DNA from 2 places in the Bradyrhizobium sp. 17 genome. Region 1 is predicted to be linked to the other one. Evidence: predicted binding sites of a transcription regulator. Region 1 holds the regulator's gene; the other holds the start of a gene.
The links. Region 1 encodes HrcA, which represses chaperone genes, less so after heat shock. Its sites were predicted from a motif close to GTTAGCACTCNCNNNNNGNGAGTGCTAAC; they were not measured.
Positions count from the first base shown of each region.

Region 1 (11,735 bases):
CCCGGAAAAAGATCGTGCCTGGGCGAGGCAAGGGGCGAGGCAGGACTGGAATGTGATCCATTCGGCATCACATTCCCCAGGGAATGAAGCGTCAGCGCCATATTCGCGGCGGAAACGCCGCCTTGATGCTGGGTGACGGACGGCGGACAGCTAGCCAGAACTTGAAAGGAAGCCGCGTTAAGCGGGCATTATCCTTTTGTTTGAGTTAACTATTTGCCGACAATATGCCTGAATCCATGGCCGGTGTCGTGGAAAGAATGTCGTGACCGGCTGGCGACGGTCGGTCGGAAGAGAAACTGTCATGACGGGCCCACGTGATCCCAGATCCTCCTTTTCGGAGGAGTCTCCCGTTCAGGGGCCCCTGATGTCAGGGGCGACGCGGCGAAGCGCGCTCGGTCTGTTGCTCGGCGCGCCGCTGCTGTCGGCCTGCGCCGGCGTGCAGCAGAGCCTGAGCCAGTTCTCCAATCCGTTCAGCAGTTCCTCCCCGCCTCCGGCCCAGCCGGCCGGCCCGCCGCAACAGGCGACGACCGCCGGCACCGGCGGGGTGAAGGTTGCCGTGATCCTGCCGCTGTCGGCATCTGGCAATGCCGGCCTTGCCGCGCAGTCGATGCGCAACGCCGCCGAGATGGCGCTGGCCGAGTTCCAGAATCCCAACATCCAGCTCCTGATCAAGGACGACAATGGTAGCCCGCAGGGCGCGCAGGCCAGTGCGCAGCAGGCGGTCGATGAGGGCGCCGAGATCATCCTGGGGCCGCTATTCGCGCAGTCGGTGCCTGCGGTGGCGCAGATCGCGCGCACGCGCGGCATCCCGGTGATGGCGTTCTCGACCGATTCCAGCATCGCCGGCCGCGGTGTCTATCTGCTGAGCTTCCTGCCGGAGTCCGACGTCAACCGCATCGTCGAATATTCCGCCAGCATCGGGAAGCGCTCCGTCGCCGTGCTCGTGCCCGACAATGCCTATGGCAATGTGGTCGAGGCCGCGGTGAAGGCGGCGGTGCCGCGCCGCGGAGGGCGCATCGTCGCGTTCGAGAAATACGGCGCCGATCGCGCCACGCCGGCCCGGACCGTGGCGCAGCAGCTCGGCAGCGCCGATGCGCTGTTCATCGCCGATGATGGCGACGCCGTCGTCTCGGTCGCCGATGCGATGAGCGCGGCGGGTGCGAATCTGCGCAATATCCAGCTGCTCGGCACCGGCCTGTGGGATAGTCCGCGCGTCTATGCCAGCTCCAACTTGCAAGGCGGCCTCTACGCCGCGCCGGACCCGGCCGGCTTCCGCGCCTTCTCCGGCCGCTATCGCACCAAATATGGCGCCGAGCCCGTGCGCACCGCCACGCTTGCCTATGATGCGGTCGCCCTGGTGGCCGCGCTGGCGCGTACGCAGGGCACGACGCGCTTTTCGTCGGACGTGCTCACCAATCCCTCCGGCTTTGCCGGCATCGACGGCCTGTTCCGCTTTCGCGCCGACGGCACCAATGAGCGGGGCTTGGCGGTGATGAAGGTCACGACCGGCGGCGGCGTTGCGGTCGCGGGCTCGCCGAAGAGCTTTGGGGCGTAGCTGTTTCCTCGACGTCGTCGGGCTTTCGCCAGGACGACGATGGAGAGACTTTACGCCGCGAGATCCGCGACCACCGCGTCCAGCACCGGAAAACCGCTGCTCGTCACGCGCAGCCGTCCCGTTGCATCCACCGTGATTGCACCTTCTTCGCTCAGCAGCGTGATGCGCTTGGGATCGAGTGAGCGGCCGGAGAGCGCTTTGTAACGCTCGGGGTCGATGCCCTCGGCGAGGCGCAATCCCATAAGCAGGAATTCGTCGGCGCGCTCTTCGCTGTTGAGGAGATCGTCGGTGACGACGCCGTGGCCGTTGGTCTCGACCCGCATCAGCCAGGCTTCGGGGCGCTTCTCGGTGGCGGTCGCGTGCCTGATACCGTCGATGTCGAGGCGGCCATGGGCGCCGGGGCCGATGCCGGCATATTCTTCGCCGCGCCAGTAGACCAGATTGTGCCGGCACTCGGCGCCGCGCCGCGCGTGATTTGAAATCTCGTAGGCGGGCAGGCCGAGCCTGTCGCAGGTCTCCTGCGTGACGTCGTAGAGCGCGCGTGCGACCGCTTCATCCGGCGTCTTCAGCTTGCCGGCTTGATGTAGGCCGAAGAACGGCGTGCCTTCTTCGATCGTCAATTGATAGAGCGACAGATGCTCGGCCGCCTCGCCGATCGCGAGACGCAATTCATCGGCCCACATCGCCGGCGTCTGGTCGGGACGGGCGTAGATCAGGTCGAACGAATAGCGATCGAACGAGCGGCGCGCGATAGCGACGGCATCGAGGGCCTCGCGCGCGCTGTGCATGCGGCCGAGCGCTTTCAGCGAGGCATCGTCGAGCGCCTGCACGCCGAGCGAGACGCGGTTGACGCCGGCGGCGCGATAGCCGGCGAAGCGCGTAGCCTCGACGCTGGTCGGGTTTGCCTCCAGCGTGACTTCGACGTCTTTCGCCACGGTCCAGTGCTTGCCGATGGCGTCGAGCACAGCGCCGACGGTTGCAGGCTGCATGAGCGAGGGCGTACCGCCGCCGAGAAAGATCGAGGTGACTTCGCGTCCGGGCGCGCGCTGGGCGGTCGCAGCGATTTCGCGCGCGAATGCTGACGCAAACCGCGGCTCGTCGATCGGGGCGTGGCGAACGTGGCTGTTGAAGTCGCAATAGGGGCACTTCGACAGGCAGAACGGCCAGTGCACGTAGACGCCGAAGGCTTCCTTAGCGCGGCTCAAGGCAGATCTCCGCCAGTTTCACGAAGGCGCGGGCACGATGCGACAGGCCGAGACCGAGCGGCGGCAGGCCGTGCTTCTCGATGCTCTCCATCTCGCCGAAGGTGCGGCTATGGCCGTCGGGCAAAAACATCGGGTCGTAGCCGAAGCCGGCGGTGCCGCGCGGCGGCCACACCAGCGTGCCGTCGACGCGCCCCTCGACCTCTTCGAGATGATCGTCGGGCCATGCAACGCAGAGCGCGGAAACGAAGTGCGCCTTGCGTTTGGCCGGCGTGGTCGCGCCGCGCTCCTGCAACAGACGCTCGATCTGCGCCATCGCTGCGGCAAAATCCTTGTTCGGGCCGGCCCAGCGCGCCGAGTAGATGCCGGGCGCGCCGTCGAGCGCGTCGACCACGATGCCGGAATCATCGGCGAAAGACGGCAGCTTCGTTGCCTGCGCCGCCGCGATCGCCTTGATCGCGGCATTGCTGCGGAAATCGTTTCCGGTTTCTTCCGGCTCGGGAAGGCCGAGCTCGCCGGCCGACACTGCTTCGATGCCGTAAGGCGCGAGTAGCTCCTTCATCTCGGCGAGCTTGCCGGGATTATGGGTCGCGATAACCAGCTTTCCGGTGATTCGGCGGTGCATCGGGCTATTGACTACGCTACCGCCAGTTTCTGCAAGTCCACGAGACGCGCGACGCCCTTGCGCGCCAGCGCCATCAACGCCAGGAACTCGGCTTCCGTGAATGGCTCGCGTTCCGCGGTGCCCTGGACCTCGATGATGCGGCCATCGCCGGTCATGACGAAATTGGCGTCGGTGTCGGCTTCGGAGTCCTCGGCATAGTCGAGGTCGAGCACGGGCGTGCCCTTGTAGATGCCGCAGGAGATCGCGGCGACGTTGTCGCGCAACACATTGGCCTTGACCATGTTGCGCGCCTTCATCCAGCTGACGCAATCGGCGAGCGCGACCCAGGCACCGGTGATCGAGGCGGTGCGGGTGCCGCCGTCGGCCTGGAGCACGTCGCAATCGACCGTGATCTGGCGCTCACCGAGCGCTTCGAGATTGATGATGGTGCGAAGCGAGCGGCCGATCAGGCGCTGGATTTCGACGGTGCGGCCGCTCTGCTTTCCGGCGGAGGCCTCGCGGCGGGTGCGTTCCGAGGTCGCGCGCGGCAGCATGCCGTATTCGGCGGTGACCCAGCCGCGGCCCTGGCCCTTCAGCCATGGCGGCAGGCGGTCTTCCAGCGTGGCGGTGACCAGCACGTGGGTGTCGCCGAATTTCACCAGGCACGAGCCTTCCGCATATTTGACCACGCCGCGCTCCAGCGTCACGGGGCGCAATTCGTCGGGCGCACGGCGGCTTGGCCGCATGGGAAATCCTCCAAAACTCTCAAAAAAGTGCTGTTGGCGGTGCTTGTAGGGGGGGTGAGGGTGGGCGGCAAGGGGGAAGATCGAGGCCTTCTTCACCCCCGATTTCCAATCCGCCAACGCCACGCTTGTCAGAAGCATCCGGGATAGACAAATTACCTGTGTCTTAGAGGAGTTACCGTCTGTGGCCCATCACGATCCGATCCATCTGATCGCGCCGCGCGCGGGCCTCGCCCAGCTCAACGAGCGTTCCCGCGACATCTTTCGTCAAATCGTCGAAAGCTATCTCGCGACCGGGGAGCCGGTGGGCTCGCGCAATATTTCGCGCCTGATTGCCATGCCGCTTTCGCCGGCCTCGGTCCGCAACGTCATGGCCGATCTGGAACAGCTTGGCCTAATCTACGCCCCGCACACCTCCGCCGGCCGATTGCCGACGGAACTTGGCCTGCGGTTCTTCGTCGATGCCCTGATGCAGGTCGGCGACCTCAATGACAGTGAACGGCAGGCGATCCAGAGCCAGTTGACCTCCGTCGGCCACGCGCAATCGGTGGAGGCTGCGCTCGAGGAGGCATTGACGCGGCTCTCCGGCCTGACCCGCGCCGCCGCCGTCGTGCTGACGCCGAAATCCAATGCGCGGCTGAAACATATCGAATTCGTCCGCTTGGAACCGGAAAAGGCATTGGTGATCCTGGTCGGCGAGGACGGGCAGGTCGAAAATCGCGTGTTGACGCTGCCGCCGGGAGTTCCATCCTCGGCGTTGACCGAAGCCGGCAACTTCCTCAATGCCCGCATTCGGGGCCGGACCCTGGCCGAGGCGCGGCTGGAGCTCGAGACCGCGCTCGGAGAGGCGCGCACCGAGCTCGATCAGCTGACGCACAAGGTGATCTCGGCCGGCATCGCCAGCTGGTCCGGCGGCGAGAACGAGGATCGTCAGCTCATCGTCCGCGGCCACGCCAATCTGCTCGAGGATTTGCATGCGCTGGAGGATCTCGAGCGCGTTCGCCTGCTGTTCGACGATCTCGAGACCAAGCGCGGCGTGATCGACCTGCTCGGCCGGGCCGAAACCGCGGAAGGCGTGCGGATCTTCATCGGCAGTGAGAACAAGCTGTTCTCGCTGTCGGGTTCGTCCACCATCATCTCGCCCTATCGGGACGCCGCCGGCCATATCGTCGGCGTTTTGGGCGTGATCGGGCCGACGCGGCTGAATTATGCCCGCGTGATCCCCACCGTGGACTACGCTGCCCGCATCGTCAGCCGGCTCTTGGGGGGCTGACCGGCGGCCGGGCCGATCACGGGCGCTTGATTTTCGCCGCCCGAAGCACGATATCCGGGCCAGAAACCCCCTGAGACGAATGCGAAAAGAGAGCCGATGACCGATCGAGACCGGCAACCCGAAGACACGAGTGCTGCGGCCGGCGAGCCCGTGGTGTCAAAACCCTACATCATGCCCGACGATCCCGAGCCCGGCTCCGTCGAGCTTCTGCAGAAGGAAGTCGCCGAGGCGCGCGACCGCATGCTGCGGACGCTGGCCGAAATGGAGAATTTGCGCAAGCGGACCACCAAGGAGGTCGCGGATGCCCGCCTCTACGGCATCACCGGCTTTGCCCGCGACGTGCTCGACATCGCCGACAACCTGCAGCGCGCGCTCGATGCCGTTCCGGCCGAAGCCCGTGCGGCGGCCGATGCAGGCCTCGCCTCGCTGATCGAGGGCGTCGAGCTGACTGAGCGCTCGCTGCTCAGCGCGCTGGAAAAACACGGCGTGAAGAAGTTCGACCCCTCGGGCCAGAAGTTCGACCCGAACTTCCAGCAGGCGATGTTCGAGGTGCCCGATGCGTCGGTGCCCGCAGGCACGGTCGTGCAGGTCATGCAGGCCGGCTACACCATCGGCGAGCGCGTGCTGCGTCCCGCCTTGGTCGGTGTCGCCAAGGGCGGCGCCAAGGCTGCGCCCGCTGCCAACAGCAACGAGCCGAACGGCGCGGCCAACTAAGTCGATCCTCATGGCGAGGAGGCGCGTCAGCGCCGTCTCGAACCATGCAGGCCGCGCTGCTGCAGCGCGGCCTTCATCCTTCGAGACGCGCGCGAAGAAGCGCGCTCCTCAGGCTGAGGGTCTTGCAGTTTTTTGACCGGGCCTACGCGCTCGCCGCGATATCCGCGGACTGAATCCGCTTCACGCCGGCCTTTGCCATGTCGGCCCAGGCTTTTGCCAGCGAACCCTGATTGTCGATGCCGCGGCAGGCGTCTTCCACCACATAGACCTCGAAGCCCGCCTTGCGCGCGTCGAGCGCGGTCCAGGCGACGCAGAAATCCGTCGCCAGCCCCGCGACGAAGACGCGCTTGATCTTGCGCGCCTTCAGATAGCCGGCGAGACCGGTCGAGGTCTTGCCGTCGGCTTCGAGGAAGGCCGAATAGCTGTCGACGTCCTTGTGAAAACCCTTGCGGATGATGAGCTCGGCGTGCGGGATCGCAAGGTCTTTCGACAGCGCGGCGCCGTCGGTGCCCTGCACGCAATGGTCGGGCCACAGCACCTGCTTGCCGTAGGGAAGATCGACGGTCTCGAACGGCTTCTTGCCGGCGTGGACTGACGCGAAGGAAATATGGCCTTGCGTGTGCCAGTCCTGCGTCATCACCACGTTCGAAAATGCTTTCGAGATCTTGTTGATGACGGGCACCACCTGCTCGCCTTCCTTCACGGCGAGGCTGCCGCCGGGCAGGAAGCAATTCTGCACGTCGATCACGAGCAGCGCGGATGCATCGTCCGGCTTGATCGATGCCGCTGCCAGAATTGCGGTTGGCGCGAGCGCCACGAGCGCGCTCGTCCCGAGCGCCGCCAAGACTTGTCGCCGATCCAGCATCATTCGCCTCCCTCCAGGATGAACTCAACGGAGGGGGAGCCTAGTTCCGTTCGTATACGAACAGAAGCCCGAAAATGCAGCCGGCTTTGGTGAGTGGTTGGGCTTGAGCCGCGGGTTCGGTGCACCTCTCCCGCTTGCGGATGCTGCTAGCCCTTCGGCTGGATGCCGTCGCGGACCGCGCGGAAGCGGGTGAAGGCGGCCGGCCATTGCTCGCGCGGGGCGCTGGCGATGATGCGCAGCGAGGCGCCGCCGCTGCTGAAGCGGATCCACTGCACCACGGTCACCGGCGTCTTGTCCTTGCCGCTGACGCCGTCGATCCGGGTCTCGAAACCCTGCTGGCCGCTGATGCGGATCGGCTCGGACATGGTGACGCGCGACTCGCGCACGCCGGGAATCTGGAGCGCCGCCTCTTGGGCGAAGCGGGCGCGGTCGTCGGCGGCTTGCGGTGTGGCGCCAATCACGCCGAGGATGATAAACGGCTTCGATTCATAGCCGGAGCTCTCGTCGCCGTCGGCCAGGATGATACTCGAGCCCGGCGCCAGCGTGCGGACGTCCTTGAAGTCGGCGAGATCGGTGATCTTGAACGGCATCAGTGCGATCTGCTCTTCGGCCGAGACCTGCTTCCGGGTGACGACGCTCGCGAACATCTGCCGCACCGCCTCGTCGGTGTAGATCTTGATCGCATTCTCCGGAATCTGCACCGCGACGTAGCCGGAGAAGCCGGCGCCCGGCACGATCATCGAATAGCGCCGCACTGGCGTCTCGCCCGCCTTGCCGCTCTCCGTGGTGAAATAGGCCACGCCCGCGGGCGTCTCGATCTTGTCCTGCTTGACGCCGTTGGTGCCGGCCGGGTTGGAGTTGAAGGCGCTCACGACCTCGCCATAGGCGGCCGGCGGCAGCTCCGTGATCAGCACCTTGACGTTGCCGTCCTCGCTCTCGAAGCCGGGAAAGGTCTTGGCCGTGCTGAGGCCGACCAATGGCACCATGCCGAGGCGCAAGCCGGGTGGGAAAACGGCGTCGGCGGCCAGAGCCGGAAGCGTAGAGGCGACGAGGAGGGCGAGCGCGGCGAGGGGGCGGATCAGCTTCATGGGCACTCTGATTGGTTCACATTGAGGCCGTTCGATGGTGGCCAGCCGGCCGCTTTGTCGCGCGAGGCAGCCCGAGGACGAGCCCGGCCGGCTGCCCGCCTTTAACGGTTTTGGTCTGGCCGCAACAGGGCGGGGCGGGATGCGGTAGCGGATGCCGGCCAATCGCGGACCTGTTAATAATTCCTCACCCGCAAGGGCGGTGCAGCCCGGATATGTTCTTCCAAAACCCAATGTTTTCACGGCCGAAACTTGCGTTCGGTCCTTGCAGGCACCTCCCCCCCTCCTATATGACCCCCAACCATCGCAATATCGCGAATGTTTGATCTTAGGGGGTTTCGGTTCGGGTGCCTTCTGGGCCCAGCCAGCCTGCCGCAAAAACAAGGATACAGGACCATGGGAAAGGTCATCGGGATCGACCTCGGCACCACGAATTCGTGCGTCGCCGTAATGGATGGCAAGAACGCCAAAGTCATCGAGAATTCCGAAGGCATGCGCACGACGCCTTCGATCGTCGCCGTGACGGACGACGGTGAGCGCCTCGTCGGCCAGCCGGCCAAGCGCCAGGCCGTCACCAATCCCGAGCGCACGTTCTTCGCAGTGAAGCGCCTGATCGGCCGCCGCTACGACGACCCGATGGTCGAGAAGGACAAGAAGCTCGTTCCGTACAAGATCGTGAAGGCTTCCAACGGCGACGCCTGGGTCGAGGCCGACGGCCAGACCTACTCGCCCTCGCAGGTCTCGGCGTTCATCCTGCAGAAGATGAAGGAGACCGCGGAAGCCCATCTCGGCCAGAAGGTCGACCAGGCCGTCATCACCGTGCCCGCCTACTTCAACGACGCCCAGCGCCAGGCGACCAAGGACGCCGGCAAGATCGCGGGCCTTGAAGTGCTGCGCATCATCAACGAGCCGACCGCGGCCGCGCTCGCCTACGGCCTCGACAAGACCAAGGCCGGCACGATCGCCGTGTACGATCTCGGCGGCGGCACGTTCGATATCTCGATTCTCGAAATCGGCGACGGCGTGTTCGAGGTGAAGTCGACCAACGGCGACACCTTCCTCGGCGGCGAAGACTTCGACATGCGCCTGGTCGGCTATCTCGCCGACGAATTCCAGAAGGAGCAGGGCATCAACCTGCGCAACGACAAGCTCGCGTTGCAGCGCCTAAAGGAAGCCGCCGAAAAGGCCAAGATCGAGCTGTCGTCGACGACGCAGACCGAGATCAACCTGCCCTTCATCACCGCGGACCAGACCGGCCCGAAGCATCTGACGATGAAGCTCACCCGCGCCAAGTTCGAGGCGCTGGTCGATGACCTCGTTCAGAAGACCGTCGAGCCCTGCCGCAAGGCGCTGAAGGATGCCGGCCTCACCGCCGCCGAGATCGGCGAAGTGGTGCTGGTCGGCGGCATGTCGCGCATGCCGAAGGTCCAGGAAGTCGTGAAGCAGCTGTTCGGCAAGGAGCCGCACAAGGGCGTCAACCCAGACGAAGTCGTGGCGATCGGCGCCGCGATCCAGGCCGGCGTGCTTCAGGGCGACGTCAAGGACGTGCTGCTGCTCGACGTGACCCCGCTGTCGCTGGGCATCGAGACTCTGGGCGGCGTGTTCACCCGCATCATCGACCGCAACACCACGATCCCGACCAAGAAGAGCCAGGTGTTCTCGACCGCCGAGGACAGCCAGAACGCGGTCACCATCCGCGTCTTCCAGGGCGAGCGTGAAATGGCGGCCGACAACAAGATGCTCGGCCAGTTCGACCTGATGGGCATTCCGCCGGCCCCGCGCGGCATGCCGCAGATCGAGGTGACCTTCGACATCGACGCCAACGGTATCGTCAACGTCTCGGCCAAGGACAAGGCCACGTCCAAGGAGCAGCAGATCCGCATCCAGGCCTCCGGCGGTCTGTCGGAAGCCGACATCGAGAAGATGGTCAAGGACGCCGAGGCCAATGCCGAGGCGGACAAGAAGCGCCGCGAGGCCGTGACTGCCAAAAACGACGCGGATGGACTGGTGCATTCGACTGAGAAGGCACTGGCCGAGCACGGTTCGAAGGTCGCCGAGACCGAGCGCCGCGCCATCGAGGATGCCGTCAGCGACCTCAAGGAAGCGCTGAAGGGCGACGATGCCGAAGCGATCAAGGCCAAGACCCAAACGCTGGCCCAGGCTTCGATGAAGCTCGGCGAGGCCATGTACAAGCAGCAGGCCGAGGCCGACGCCAAGAAGGATGCGGCCAAGGACGACGTCGTCGACGCGGAATTCACCGAAGTCGACGACGACAAGACCAACAAGAAGTCCGCCTGAACCCCGCGAGGGTGATGATGCGGACGGCTTGGACCCTCCACACGCCAACGGCCTCCTCCCTCGCGGGGGAGGCCATCGTGTCGGGCTCGACAAGCCAAGGCACTGATAAAATCGGCACTGATAAAATCGGGGCCGTTACGATCGATCAATTCCCAGCCGTTATTCTGAACACTGCCGTGCAATCCTCTGCCGCGAGGCGGAAGGGTGCTTATATCGCTGCATGGCGACGTTGCTTCGCTCCGACTTGAATCGCGATCGGATAGACCGAGCTCATCATGTCCACGTCCACCAAGCGCTGCTACTACGAAACCCTCGAAGTCGAACGCGATGCCGACGATTCCGCGCTGAAATCGTCGTTCCGCAAGCTGGCGATGAAGTTTCACCCCGACCGTAATCCCGGGGACAACACCAGCGAAGTCAAGTTCAAGGAAATCAACGAGGCCTACGAGGTCCTGAAAGACAAGGACAAGCGCGCCGCCTATGACCGTTACGGCCATGCCGCCTTCGAGCAGGGCGGCGGTGGCGGCGCCGGTTTCGGCGCGGGCTTCGCCTCCTCCTTTTCCGACATTTTCGAAGATTTGTTCGGCATGGCCGGACAGCGCGGGGGCCGTGGCGGCCGCGAGCGCGGCGCCGACCTGCGCTACAACATGGAAATCACGCTCGAGGAAGCTTTTGGCGGCAAGACCGCGCAGATCGAGATCCCGGTCTCGGTCACTTGCGAAGCCTGCTCGGGCATCGGAGCCAAGGCCGGTACCAAGCCGAAGACCTGCTCGACCTGCGGCGGCGCCGGACGCGTACGGCAGTCGCAGGGCTTCTTCACGCTGGAGCGAACCTGTCCGGGCTGCCAGGGCCGCGGCCAGATGATCGAGGACGCCTGCCCGTCCTGCTCGGGTCAGGGGCGCGTCACCCGCGAGCGGACGCTGTCGGTCAACATTCCCCCTGGAGTCGAGGACGGCACCAGGATCAGGCTTGCCGGCGAGGGCGAGGCCGGGGTCCGCGGCGGCCCGCCCGGCGACCTCTACATCTTCCTGTCGCTGGCCCAGCACCAGTTCTTCCAGCGCGACGGCGCCGATCTGCATTGCCGCGTGCCGATCTCGATGGTGACGGCGGCGCTTGGCGGCGAGTTCGAGGTGCCGACCATCGAGAAGGGCAAGACCAAGGTGAAGGTCCCTGCGGGGACCCAGTCCAGCCGTCGATTCCGCATCGCATCAAAAGGCATGCCGGTGCTGCGCTCGCGCCAGATGGGCGACATGTACGTTCAGGTCGTGGTCGAGACCCCGCAAAATCTCACCAAAAAGCAGCAGGAATTGCTGGCCGAGTTCGACAAACTCTCCTCCGGCAACACCCAGCCGGAATCCGAGGGTTTCTTCACCAAGGTCAAGGATTTCTTCGGTAA
Region 1 covers NZ_JADPJQ010000036.1:19,388-31,122, reverse strand. The annotation lists gene IVB13_RS06730 (penicillin-binding protein activator) at 365-1,555, shown strand; gene hemW (radical SAM family heme chaperone HemW) at 1,606-2,760, opposite strand; gene rdgB (RdgB/HAM1 family non-canonical purine NTP pyrophosphatase) at 2,747-3,382, opposite strand; gene rph (ribonuclease PH) at 3,394-4,107, opposite strand; gene hrcA (heat-inducible transcriptional repressor HrcA) at 4,289-5,377, shown strand; gene grpE (nucleotide exchange factor GrpE) at 5,474-6,091, shown strand; gene pncA (bifunctional nicotinamidase/pyrazinamidase) at 6,234-6,956, opposite strand; gene IVB13_RS06695 (hypothetical protein) at 7,103-8,044, opposite strand; gene dnaK (molecular chaperone DnaK) at 8,438-10,339, shown strand; gene dnaJ (molecular chaperone DnaJ) at 10,615-11,735, shown strand, end outside.

Region 2 (11,735 bases), on a different contig from region 1:
CCCATTTGTCCTCCGACCGGAAATAGGGGGCGGCGATTCGCCAGACGATCGCGAGCGTGGCGCTGATGTTCTTCACAGAGCTCTGTCTCCTGAGGGATGTGCACAACTGCCCGGGGCCAAAGACTTGGGACGACGGCGGAAATCGGCGCGCTTAGACTAAAGTCGCAAGTCCTGCAATTTGCGTTGGCTTGTCGCAGCTTGCAACCCTAGCATGGGGCTCGACGGCGCGGGGTGGGGGCCTTCGGGATTTCGCGAGCTTGTGAGCGGACGGGAACCGCTGCATTCGCGAGGAATTCGCGTCCGGCTCGGGGGTTATCGCTTCAGGGTCAAGCAGGATCGGCTGTCCACGCGGGCCGCCTGCAGCACACATGCGTGGGGGAGGAAGATCATGTGGAATCAAGTTTATGACCCGTTGCACAGCCCCGTGCTGTCGACGATCGCGGCGGCAGTCCCTGTCGTCACATTGCTGGTCCTGATCGCGAGCGGACGGGTCCAGGCTCATATCGCAGCGGTCATCGCCGTGATCGTGGCCAATTTGATCACGATCTTCGTCTTCACCATGCCGGCGAACATGTCGATCCGCGCCTCGGTGCTGGGCATCGTCACCGGGTTCTTCCCGATCGGCTGGATCGTTCTCAACGTCATCTTCCTCTACCAGGTGACGGTGAGCACCGGGCGCTTCGAATTGCTCAAGCGCGCGGTCGGCGGCGTCACCGAGGACCGGCGGCTGCAATTGCTGCTGATCGCGTTCTCGTTCGGCGCCTTCTTCGAAGGCGCCTCGGGCTTCGGCACGCCGGTCGCGATCACGGGCGCCGTCCTGATCGGCCTCGGCTTCTCGCCGCTTGCAGCAAGCGGCCTGTCGCTGATCGCCAACACCGCGCCGGTCGCTTATGGGGCGCTGGGCACGCCGATCCAGGGCCTTGCCTCGGTGACCGGGCTTGATCCCTACATCCTCGGCGCGATGGTCGGCCGGCAATTGCCGTTCTTCTCGCTGATCGTGCCGTTCTGGGTGGTGTGGGCGTTCGCGGGCTGGAAGGGCATGAAGGACGTCTGGCCGGCGATCCTGGTCACCGGCGTGTCGTTCGCTGTCCCGCAATTCGTGATCTCGAACTACGTCAATCCCTGGATCGTCGACATCGGGGCGTCGCTGATCTCGATGGGGGCGCTGATCCTGTTCCTGAAGGTCTGGCAGCCCAGGCAGCTCTGGCTGTCGCCGGCGCTGCGCGGCCGCGATGAATCGGCCGCCACCATGGCCGCGGCAAAACCGATGGACAAGACGCCGCTGACGCAGAGCGAGCTGTTCAGCGCGCTGCTGCCGTGGATCATCGTCTGCATCGTGATGCTGATCTGGGGCAATGGTGGATTCAAGACCTGGGCGAACTCGATCTTCACCTGGAACTATCCCGTTCCCGAGCTGCATCAGATGATCAACAAGATGCCGCCGGTCGCGCCGGGGCCGACGAAAGAGAGCGCGGTGTTCGGCTTCACCTATCTCTCGTTCACCGGCACCGGCATGCTGATTGCGGCGATCATCTCAGGCTTCCTGATGGGCGTCGGTCCTGGCCGGCTCTTGACGGAATACGGGCGCACCATCCGGCTTTGCGCGATCTCGCTGATCACGATCTCGGCGATGCTCGCGATTGGCACGCTGACGCGGCTCTCCGGCGTGGACGCGACGCTCGGCCTCGCCTTTGCTGCAACCGGCGTGCTCTATCCCTTCTTCGGCACGCTGCTCGGTTGGTTGGGCGTGGCGCTAACGGGATCGGATACCGCTTCCAACGTTCTGTTCGGAAATCTTCAGAAGATCACCTCCGAGCAGCTTGGTCTATCGCCGATCCTGATGGCTGCGGCGAACTCGTCCGGCGGCGTGATGGGCAAGATGATCGACGCCCAGTCGATCGTGGTCGCGTCCACCGCGACGAATTGGTACGGGCACGAGGGCACGATCCTGCGCTTCGTGTTCTGGCACTCGATCGTGCTGGCTTCGTTGGTCGGCGGGTTCGTGACGTTGCAGGCCTATGTCTGGCCGTTCACGGCGATGGTCCTGAAGTAGCAGGCCACGCCCGGCTTCAACCCAAATCCCCGCGAGGTTGCTCCTCGCGGGGATTTTTGCGCCGCGCATGGACGAACCTTCTCAACGGCGCCGCCGTCTTATAGAAGGTGCCGCAAATCAGGTCGGTCGAGAGGTCTCATGGTTTCGTTCAGCCAGACGGTGTGTGCGGCGGTTGCAATGCTCGCGATGTCCACGCTCGCGCGCGCGGAGGACGGTTTTCCGTTCGGCACCGAGATGACGCTGGAGGCGCTGCCGCAGCCGGGCTCGAAGCGGATTCCGAACATCGAGATCGGCGACAATGGCGAGGTCGTGCTGGAGCTCTGGTGCAAGGGCGGCAAGGGCCAGTTCTCGGTTGCTGGCAACACCGTGATCTTCGTCCCCGGCCACATCCAGGACCGCTCCTGCCCGCCGGCAAGGGCCCAGGCCGACGACGATCTCGTTGCAGCCCTGGGCAGTGTCGAGACCTGGAAGCGCCAGGGTGACGTGCTCACGCTCGTCGGCCCCAAGCCGCTGCGCTTTCGCGTCAACGGCAATTAGCCTCTGCTGTCATTCCCCGCGACCCGGCTACGCCAAGGCTTCGCCGGGGTTGAGGTCCAGAGGCGCCGAAGCTTTAGCACAGGCGGCAAGCGGGGAATCCAGTACGCCGCGGCTTCTCGATTCATCAAAACCTTCTCGGAGTACTGGATCGCCCGGTCAAGCCGGGCGATGACCGAGAGTTGATGCGCGGGCTACATCACTTCCACACAGACTTGTCGGCGTCCCAGCGCTGGCCTTTCAGCTCCTTGGCGAGCGCCTCGACCGAACCGTTGTCGTCGGGCTGATCGCCTTCCTCGTCCGCGGTCGCTTCGTCCGAGAGATTGAGCTTGGCGCCGCTGCTCTCGTCAGTGGTCGTGGTCGCGGGACTCCCGATCCAGAGCATGAGCTTGTCGGTCGTGCCGGGCTTGTCGGGCGAGACGAGACCCGCAACCTCGATCGTGTCGGTGAGCTCGAGCGCGGGAAAGTCCTGGTTCGGCCGCTTGAACACCAGCTTGAGCTTGCCGGTCGCCGGGTTGAAGCTTTGCGAGACCGGCTTTGCCGCGAGCGTCCTGCTCAGCACGCCAGCCACCGCGGCCGCGAGCTTGTCGCGGTTGATCTTGTCGCCGTCGCGCCAATCGGCGGCGGGAATGCGGATGGTGCGGTCCATCTCGGTCATGCCCGCGGTCCAGCCCGCGGCGGTCACGCCGGGCGTCGCCTTGAATTTCGCCAGCAGCGCGCCGGCGCGCTCCGGATCGACCGACATATTGATGGTCTGCTCGCCCGCGCGTAGCGCGTCGCAGCCGACGGTGAGACTCGCCAGCGTCACCTCGACGTCCTGGCCCTTCAGGCTCTTCAGGAACTCGGTCGCGGCATCCAGCTTGACCTTGACCGCGATCGCTTCCGGCGAGACGTCGGTGAAATCCTTTGGTTGGGGCGTGATGCCGTCGTCGGAGGTCTGGTTGTCGAGGAATTCCTTCTCGCTGAGATCGGAATTGTCGGGCGAGGTGACCTCGGTCACGGTCTGGCCAATGCTGATCTGGCCGCGGAATTCGAACGTGTCTCCGGCCTGTTTGCGCAGCAGCTTGACTGTGACCGGCGCCTTCGCGCCGAGGCTCTGCGTCGTACCCGTCAGGTTCTGGCCCGCGACCTGGAGATTGACGACGAAGCGGTCCTTGCGGTCGGAATTCTTCGCGACGGGATAACAGACGTCGAGCACGGCTGCGGTGACGGTCTTGCCCTGGCGTGTCTCCTTCAGGATCACGTCGGCATTGCCGTCCATCAGCCCGTCGATCGAGGTGAAATAGCGCGTCTCGACGCCGCCGGGCGCCGTGGCCTTCGGCGCCAGCTTCATCTGGGCGGATGCGACCTCAGGCGAAACTGCAAGCAGAGCCGCCAGAACGGCCGTGGAGCAAAACACAAGCGCGCGCATCGACGAAATCCCTGAGGCAATGGGGCATGACTCGGAAAGTGTGAAGCGGTTTTCCGTTGAGATCAGGCCCAAACAATTCGAATCGGCGTCACCGTAGTGGGTTTTGGCTGCCGGTTGAATTGGAAAGCACGGGTCATGATCGGCAAAAAAGAAGGCCGCCCGGAGGCGGCCTTCGCAACACTGCAATGGAACGGACGGCTTAGAAGCCGCCCATACCGCCACCGGCCGGCATGCCGGAAGCGGCTTCCTTCTTCGGCGACTCCGCGACCATGGCCTCGGTGGTCACCAGCAGGCCGGCGATCGAGGCGGCGTCCTGGAGTGCGGTGCGCACCACCTTGGCGGGGTCGATGATGCCCTTCTCGACCATGTCGACATACTCCTCGGTCTGGGCGTCGAAGCCGAAGGTCTCGGACCTGTTCTCCAGGATCTTGCCGACGACGATCGAGCCTTCCACGCCCGCGTTCTCGGAGATTTGGCGGATCGGGGCTTCCAGCGCCTTCAGCACAATGTTGATGCCGGCCTGGACGTCGGCATTGGCGTTGGTCAGACGGCCGACCGCCTTCTTGGCGCGGAGCAGCGCGACGCCGCCGCCGGGTACGATGCCTTCCTGCACCGCGGCGCGCGTGGCGTTGAGCGCATCCTCGACGCGGTCCTTCTTCTCCTTGACCTCGATCTCGGTGGCACCGCCGACGCGGATCACCGCGACGCCGCCTGCGAGCTTGGCGAGGCGCTCCTGGAGCTTCTCACGGTCGTAATCCGAGGTGGTTTCCTCGATCTGGGCCTTGATCTGGCCGACGCGGGCCTCGATCTCCGGCTTCTTGCCGGCGCCCTTGACGATCGTGGTGTTCTCCTTGTCGATCACAACCTTGCCCGCGCGCCCAAGCATCTTCACCGTGACGCTCTCGAGCTTCATGCCGAGGTCTTCGGAGATCAGCTGGCCGCCGGTGAGGATCGCGAGGTCCTCGAGCATGGCCTTGCGGCGGTCGCCGAAGCCCGGCGCCTTGACGGCGGCGACCTTCAGGCCGCCACGGAGGCGGTTGACGACCAGGGTGGCCAGCGCCTCGCCCTCGACGTCCTCGGCGATGATGACGAGCGGCTTGCCCGACTGCACCACGGCTTCCAGCACGGGCAGCATGGCCTGCAGGCCGGACAGCTTCTTCTCGTGCAGGAGGATGTAAGCGTCCTCGAGTTCGGCCGTCATCTTCTCGGGGTTGGTGACGAAGTAGGGGCTGAGATAGCCGCGGTCGAACTTCATGCCCTCGACGATGTCCACCTCGGTGTCGAGTGACTTGTTCTCCTCGACGGTGATGACGCCCTCGTTGCCGACCTTCTGCATCGCCTGCGCGATCATCTTGCCGATGGCGGCGTCGCCGTTGGCCGAGATGGTGCCGACCTGGGCAACCTCGGAGGAGGCGGCGACCGGCTTGGCGCGCTTCTCGATGTCCTTGACGACGGCCGCGACCGCGATGTCGATGCCGCGCTTGAGGTCCATCGGGTTCATGCCGGCGGCAACCGACTTGGCGCCTTCGCGGACGATGGACTGGGCCAGCACGGTCGCGGTGGTGGTGCCGTCGCCGGCGAGGTCGTTGGTCTTGGAGGCGACCTCACGCACCATCTGGGCGCCCATGTTCTCGAACTTGTCCTCTAGCTCGATCTCCTTGGCGACGGTGACGCCGTCCTTGGTGATGCGGGGCGCGCCGAACGACTTCTCGATGAGCACGTTGCGGCCTTTCGGGCCGAGCGTCACCTTGACGGCGTTGGCGAGAATATCGACGCCGCGCAGCATGCGTTCGCGCGCGTCTCCGGAAAACTTGACGTCTTTGGCAGCCATGGTCTGCAATTCCTCTTCTTTTTTCGTGATGTGTCTTGCTTATTGGGTCGCCTCATTCCGGGGTCCGCGATCGAACCCGGCGGAATGATGCATGCCCGGATCGAGTGACCCGGGCATGCATTCAGCGGCCGTTCAGGCGTCTGGCCTTAGGCCATCACGCCCATAATGTCCGACTCCTTCATGATCAGGAGCTCATCGTTGTCGATCTTGACCTCGGTGCCCGACCACTTGCCAAACAGCACACGGTCGCCGACCTTGAGGTCGATCGGGATCAGCTTGCCGGCCTCGTCGCGGCCACCGGGGCCGACGGCGACGACTTCGCCCCGGGACGGCTTTTCCTTGGCCGTGTCCGGAATGATGATGCCGCCCTTGGTCTTTGACTCGGCGTCGATACGTTTGACCACGACACGGTCATGCAGCGGACGAAATTTGGATTTAGTCATGACGTTTCCCTTTGGAGGCTCGCTTCGGAAGGAGAGGAAGTGGGCGGGCGGCGCTTCCGTCCACCCTTCCCGAGGATCGATCGGCGCGCGTTAGCAATCCATCTTTCAGAGTGCTAATGGTGCGCCCGGGAATATGGCTTGGCCGCGATCCTGTCAAGCAAAGGTGGTTAAGCGATTGGTGAGACGGATATAGGATGGTGACATTGGAAACTTGTTCGGGGTGCCGGCGTATTAAAGGACGTCATTGCTCCGGCAGCGGTTTTGCGCTTGGCTGCGTAAGGGGTGCGGCCATGGTTTTGTCCGGGGGAATGCCATGATCAGTTCAGCTCACGCGCGCACGGTCGCCAATCTGGCGGCGGCTTCTTGCCTGGCGCTGCTGCTTGGTGCCTGCGGCGGCGGCATGAGCCTGCCGTCCTTTTCTTCGTCCTCACCGCCCCCCGAGGCCGAGCCCGGCACCGGTCCGGAAATGCCCGCGTCGATCCGCGCCGACGAGATCGTCGGGCGCTGGGGCCTCGCCTCATTCCAGAACCCGGCCGACCGCGCCCGCACCGAGGCTGCCGCCCGGGCCCAATGCAAAAATCCTTACGTGATCACCGCCGGCTCCTCCGGCGGCGTGATCATGCATCTGGCGGACCAGGCAACACCGCAGGAACTGCGGCTGAAGGGTTCGCCCAGCGGCAAGAATTATATTGGGCCGGCGGGTCCGACGCCCGGCGAGCAGGACCGCGAAATCGTCTCCTTCGACGGCCGCGTCCTCATCACCCGCTTCATCGACAAGGACGCCGCCACCCGCTACGGCAACATGGTCTACGTCCGCTGCGCGCCGAGGGCGTAGTCTCTATCCTTCGTCATGCCCCGCGACCCGGCTACGCCAAGGCTTCGCCGGGGTTGAGGTCCAGGGGCGCCGAAGCTTTAGCGTAGGCGGCAGGCGGGGCATCCAGTACGCCGCAGCTTCTCGGCTCAATCATTGCCGTCTCTGGAATACTGGATCGTCCGCCTGCGCGGACGATGACAGCAGGGGACGATAGACAACAAAAAAACGCCGGCTTGCGCCGGCGTTCGTTATTCAGAGCGTCGCGTCCGTTCAGTCGAACAGCGCGTCGATGTCGTCCTGCGAGGCGTGGCCGACGTCGCCGGCGAGCTTCGGGCCGTTGAGAAGCTTGTCGTCATCGCTGCGAGTGTCGACCTGCGGCACGACGTGAGACTTGATCGCGTCGACACCGCCCCAGATTTCCATCATGGAATTGATGTGCTGCTCGATGAACTTCATCGTGCTCATGACCTTGCTGATGCGCTGGCCGGTCAGGTCCTGGAAGTTGCAGGCTTCGAAGATCGAGATGACGCGTTCCTGGATATCGTCGGCGAGCCGCTTCTGCTGATCGGCCGATTGCACCTTGGCCATCGCGCTGGCCGCCTGGTCGATCGACTCGGCGGCTTCGAGGATCTGCTGGGTCGCCTGTTCGGTGCCGCCGACGACCGCGCCGAGCTCGCCATTGACCTTGGCCATTTCGCCGCCGTCGAAGCTCTTGCCATGCAGTGTCGCGATCTCGCGCTTGGTGCGGTCGATGGCGTCGTGGATGAGGTCGAGCTCGACCTTCAGCTTCTCGCACTGCTCGATCTGCGCCCGGTAAGTATCGAGCATGGTACGGGCTTCGGAGAGCTCGTGGGCGGTGGAGGCGTCGATCGCCGCCATGGCGGCGCTGCCGGACAACGGCGCGGTGCCCTTCGCCATCTGCGTGCGGATCGCACGCAGCTCGGCCATGATCTCGCTATGCATCGGCGCAGCCTCCTCAATCATTTCGGGGCTGGGCATCTCGCCGACAATAGCCTCCTCGACACGAAAACGTTTGCGGTGAATAGCCATCAAGAACTCCCCCCACCTCACTCACGCGTCTTTGTAGGCAGAAGCGATTTAACACGAAGTTCACAGCCGGAACTGTCGTGCGGCTGCGCGCGACGGCGTGCAAACGGGCGATTAACCATGCGTGCACGGCGTTCATCGAAAATAAACGCTGATCGCCAAATTGCGCCGTTGCCGACGATGTGGTGAATCGAAATGGCGTTTCCGTTTACCAAACAAAACGGCTTTTGCTCTTTATTGACCACGTCGCGGATGCGGATCAGCCATCACCTCGCCACGACGCATGTGATCTAGACGAAACAGTACAGAGTACGTCGATGTTCAAGAAAATGTCTGTTGCGCTGCTTGGCAGCGCTTGCACCTTCATTGCCGGCGTCAACAGCGCCAGCGCCTTCGACAATAGCGTGCCGAACGATCCGCCCGCGGTGCTGTACCAGCCGCAGGTGCCGCCTGCGCCCGTGCGCGTCGCCTCCAACATGGGCGGTGGCTTCATCGAGTTCATATTTGGCGACGGGCCCGGTCGCGGTCCGGCCTACGCTCCGCAGCAGCCGGTGTATCAGCAGCAGCCAGGTTATTATGACCAGCGCCGCCTGCCGCCGATGGGCGAACCGCAGATGCAGGGCGCAAGTCTCCAGCAGGAGGCGGTCGATCCGCGGCAGCGTCAGTTTGACCCGAGATTCGAGAAACAACTCGTTGACTATAGCGGCAACGAAAGCGCCGGCACGATCGTGGTCGATACGCCGAACAAATTCCTCTACCTCGTCGAGGGCAACGGCCGCGCGATGCGCTACGGTATCGGCGTCGGCCGCCCCGGCTTCACCTGGTCCGGCGTGAAGTCGATCACGGCCAAGCGCGAATGGCCGGCCTGGACGCCGCCGGCGGAAATGATCGCGCGCCGTCCTGACCTGCCGAGGCATATGGAAGGCGGCCCCGAAAATCCGCTCGGTGCGCGCGCGATGTATCTCGGCTCGACGCTCTACCGTATCCACGGCTCCAACGAGCCTTGGACCATCGGTACCAACGTCTCCTCGGGCTGCATTCGCATGCGCAACGAGGACGTCATCGATCTCTACGGCCGCGTCAACGTCGGCACCAAGGTCGTGGTGATGTAGGCGCATAGCGCTCGGAACCAAAAACGGCCGCCTCATCGGCGGCCGTTCTCGTTTGGAGCAAGGATAAGAAGCGTCAGGCGTAATCGCTGCCGCCATCGTCGCCGCCGCCGAAATCGCCGTCGTCGGCGAGGTCGACATTGCCGCCGTCATTGTCGTTCTGATCGTTGTAATTCTGGTCGTCGTTCGAAGCGTGGTCGGCGAAGCCCTGCCGGGAAGCATCACCGCGGTTCGAGCCGATGTCATCGAGGCCGGCATCGCGCGCGAGCGAGCCGCCGGACTGATCGCTGCCGGTCCAGGGGCTGCGATCGCCCAGAGCATTGGTGTCGCCGAAGGCCTGCTGATGCGATCCGCCCATCATGCCGCGGATGCTGGAGAGCAGCAGCGAGCCGCCGACGACGCCGGCCGCGGCGGCCGCCGCCGTGCCGAGGAACGAGCCACCGCCACCGCCGATCGGCGGCGCACCATAGCCCTGACCCGGTCCTTGGCCGTAGGCCTGTCCGTACGGTGGTTGGCCATAGCCCGGCTGTGGCTGCTGCATCGCCTGGCCGCTGTTCCAGACCGGCCGCGAGTCACGCGGCGGTACGTTCGGAACCGAGCCGCGCGACGGACCCCCGCCGAATAGCGTGTCGCGCATGGTGTCCAGGAAACCGCCGGACTGCGCCTGCTCGGGCGCCTGCGCCGCCTCCAGCTCCTGGATGCGATTGTGAGCACGCTTCAACGCCTCGTCCTGCAACAGCACGGTCTGCACCAGCGCATAGATGGCGCCGGGCGCCTTGCGCAGGCCGTCGGAGATCGCGGCGATCGCGTCGGGATCGCGCGGTGCATTTTCCAGTTTCGAAAGCCGGTCGAAAAGCTCGTCGACGAGCTGGCGTTCCTGCGGCGTCATGGTCAGTCTCCCTCGCGCAAAACAAGCGCGAGGCAGATGTAGGGTTCCATTGTGGCCCCAACAGTGCCGGCTGGATTAAATTTCGGTATGCGACAAGCTGCCCCGCGGGGCGGCTTTCTCGCAAACTTCGCCGGTTTTACCCCAGCGTGACGCCGCTGTCCGTCAGCAGGCGCGCAAAGGCATCGCCGGCGAGATAGGCGTGCTCGCGTTCGCGGACATCCGTCATCGGGTCGAGCCCGGTGAGAATTTCGTCGACGAAGCCGGGATGACACATCACGAGGCCGCCATCCGGCAGGCCTTCGAGAAATTGCCGCATCAGCTCGCCGAAATCGGCCGCCTGCGTGAAATCATAGGCGCCGGCGAAGCCGGGATTGAAGCTGAGGCCCGCGCTGCCGGCACGGCGGCGGAATTGCGCGCTGAGAATGTCGAGCACCATGGCTTTCGGTGAGGCCAGCCGCTGCATCAGCGGCAGGTCGCGGCCGCCCTGGCGCACCCAGGCTTTTGGCGCGACTTCGCTCACCGCATCGACAAAGCCGTCGCGCACCTGCGGGTAGAGCTGCACATGCTGATGGCCGTCGACGAAGTCAGGCGCGCGTCCGAACGCTTTCGCGAAGGCTGCCAGCTGCGCCTTGACCTCGTTGCGAAAGAACTCGCGGTCGAGCCTTCGGGCAAGACCCGCGCGCAGCAGCTTCGGAAACGGGAGAAACATGTCGCCGTCGAGCGGACGGAAATGCATGGTGAGCGGCCGGAACGGTGCCGACAACGTCACGTGCAATCCGATCGCGCAGCGTGGGCTCGCTTGCGCTGCCGCCTGGAGCGCCTCGATCTCGCTGCGCTCGACCGCAGGTCCCACCATCATCACCGAGGTAGCGTTGAGACGGCCGCGTTCGATCAGGTCGCGGATGGCGCGATTGACGCCCGGGCTGATGCCGTAATCGTCGGCGCAGAGCCAGATCCGCCGCAGCGGCGCGGCCGCGCTCATTCGGCCGCCGTCCTCTTCGCGGCGTCCAAGCTTGAAGCGTCCTGGGCCTTCTCGGTTTCGAAATGCTTTTCACTGTGCTCGGCGACGAAGTAGATCGGGCGCGCCTTCAGCTCGGAGAGGATCTTGCCGATATATTCGCCGACGATGCCGATCATGATGAGCTGCACGCCGCCGATCGTCATCAGGCCGATCACGAGTGAGGGATAGCCGGGCACCTGCTTGCCGGTGGTCAAGACCTCCCAGAGGATCGACAGACCGAACAGGAACGCTCCGCCGGCGAGGATCACGCCGAGCAGGCTGGCGAAGCGCAGCGGCGCCACCGAGAACGAGGTGACGCCTTCGATCGAAAGACCAAGCAGGCGTGCGGCGCTGAAGGTCGTCACGCCATGGGTGCGCGGCGCGGGCTCGTAATCGACGCGGATCTGGCGGAAGCCGATCCAGCTCGCGAGGCCCTTGAAGAAGCGGTTGCGCTCGGGCAGCTGCCTCAGTGCTGCGACCGCGCGCGGCGACAGCAGGCGGAAGTCGCCGGCGTCTTCGGGAATCTTCTGGCGCGCGCCCCAATTGATCAGCGCATAGAAGCCGCGTCCGGCGAGCCGCCGCAGGAAGGGCTCGTTGTCGCGAT
Region 2 covers NZ_JADPJQ010000117.1:467,729-479,463, forward strand. The annotation lists gene IVB13_RS27265 (ABC transporter ATP-binding protein/permease) at 1-76, opposite strand, end outside; gene IVB13_RS27270 (L-lactate permease) at 389-2,053, shown strand; gene IVB13_RS27275 (META domain-containing protein) at 2,192-2,590, shown strand; gene IVB13_RS27280 (hypothetical protein) at 2,787-3,998, opposite strand; gene groL (chaperonin GroEL) at 4,198-5,829, opposite strand; gene IVB13_RS27290 (co-chaperone GroES) at 5,976-6,272, opposite strand; gene IVB13_RS27295 (hypothetical protein) at 6,586-7,107, shown strand; gene IVB13_RS27300 (protein phosphatase CheZ) at 7,357-8,136, opposite strand; gene IVB13_RS27305 (L,D-transpeptidase) at 8,451-9,245, shown strand; gene IVB13_RS27310 (DUF2076 domain-containing protein) at 9,319-10,131, opposite strand; gene IVB13_RS27315 (ChbG/HpnK family deacetylase) at 10,268-11,113, opposite strand; gene IVB13_RS27320 (glycosyltransferase family 2 protein) at 11,110-11,735, opposite strand, start outside.
Region 2: a site for HrcA is predicted at 6,362-6,390, ahead of IVB13_RS27290 (co-chaperone GroES). Genes of this name have one in related genera too.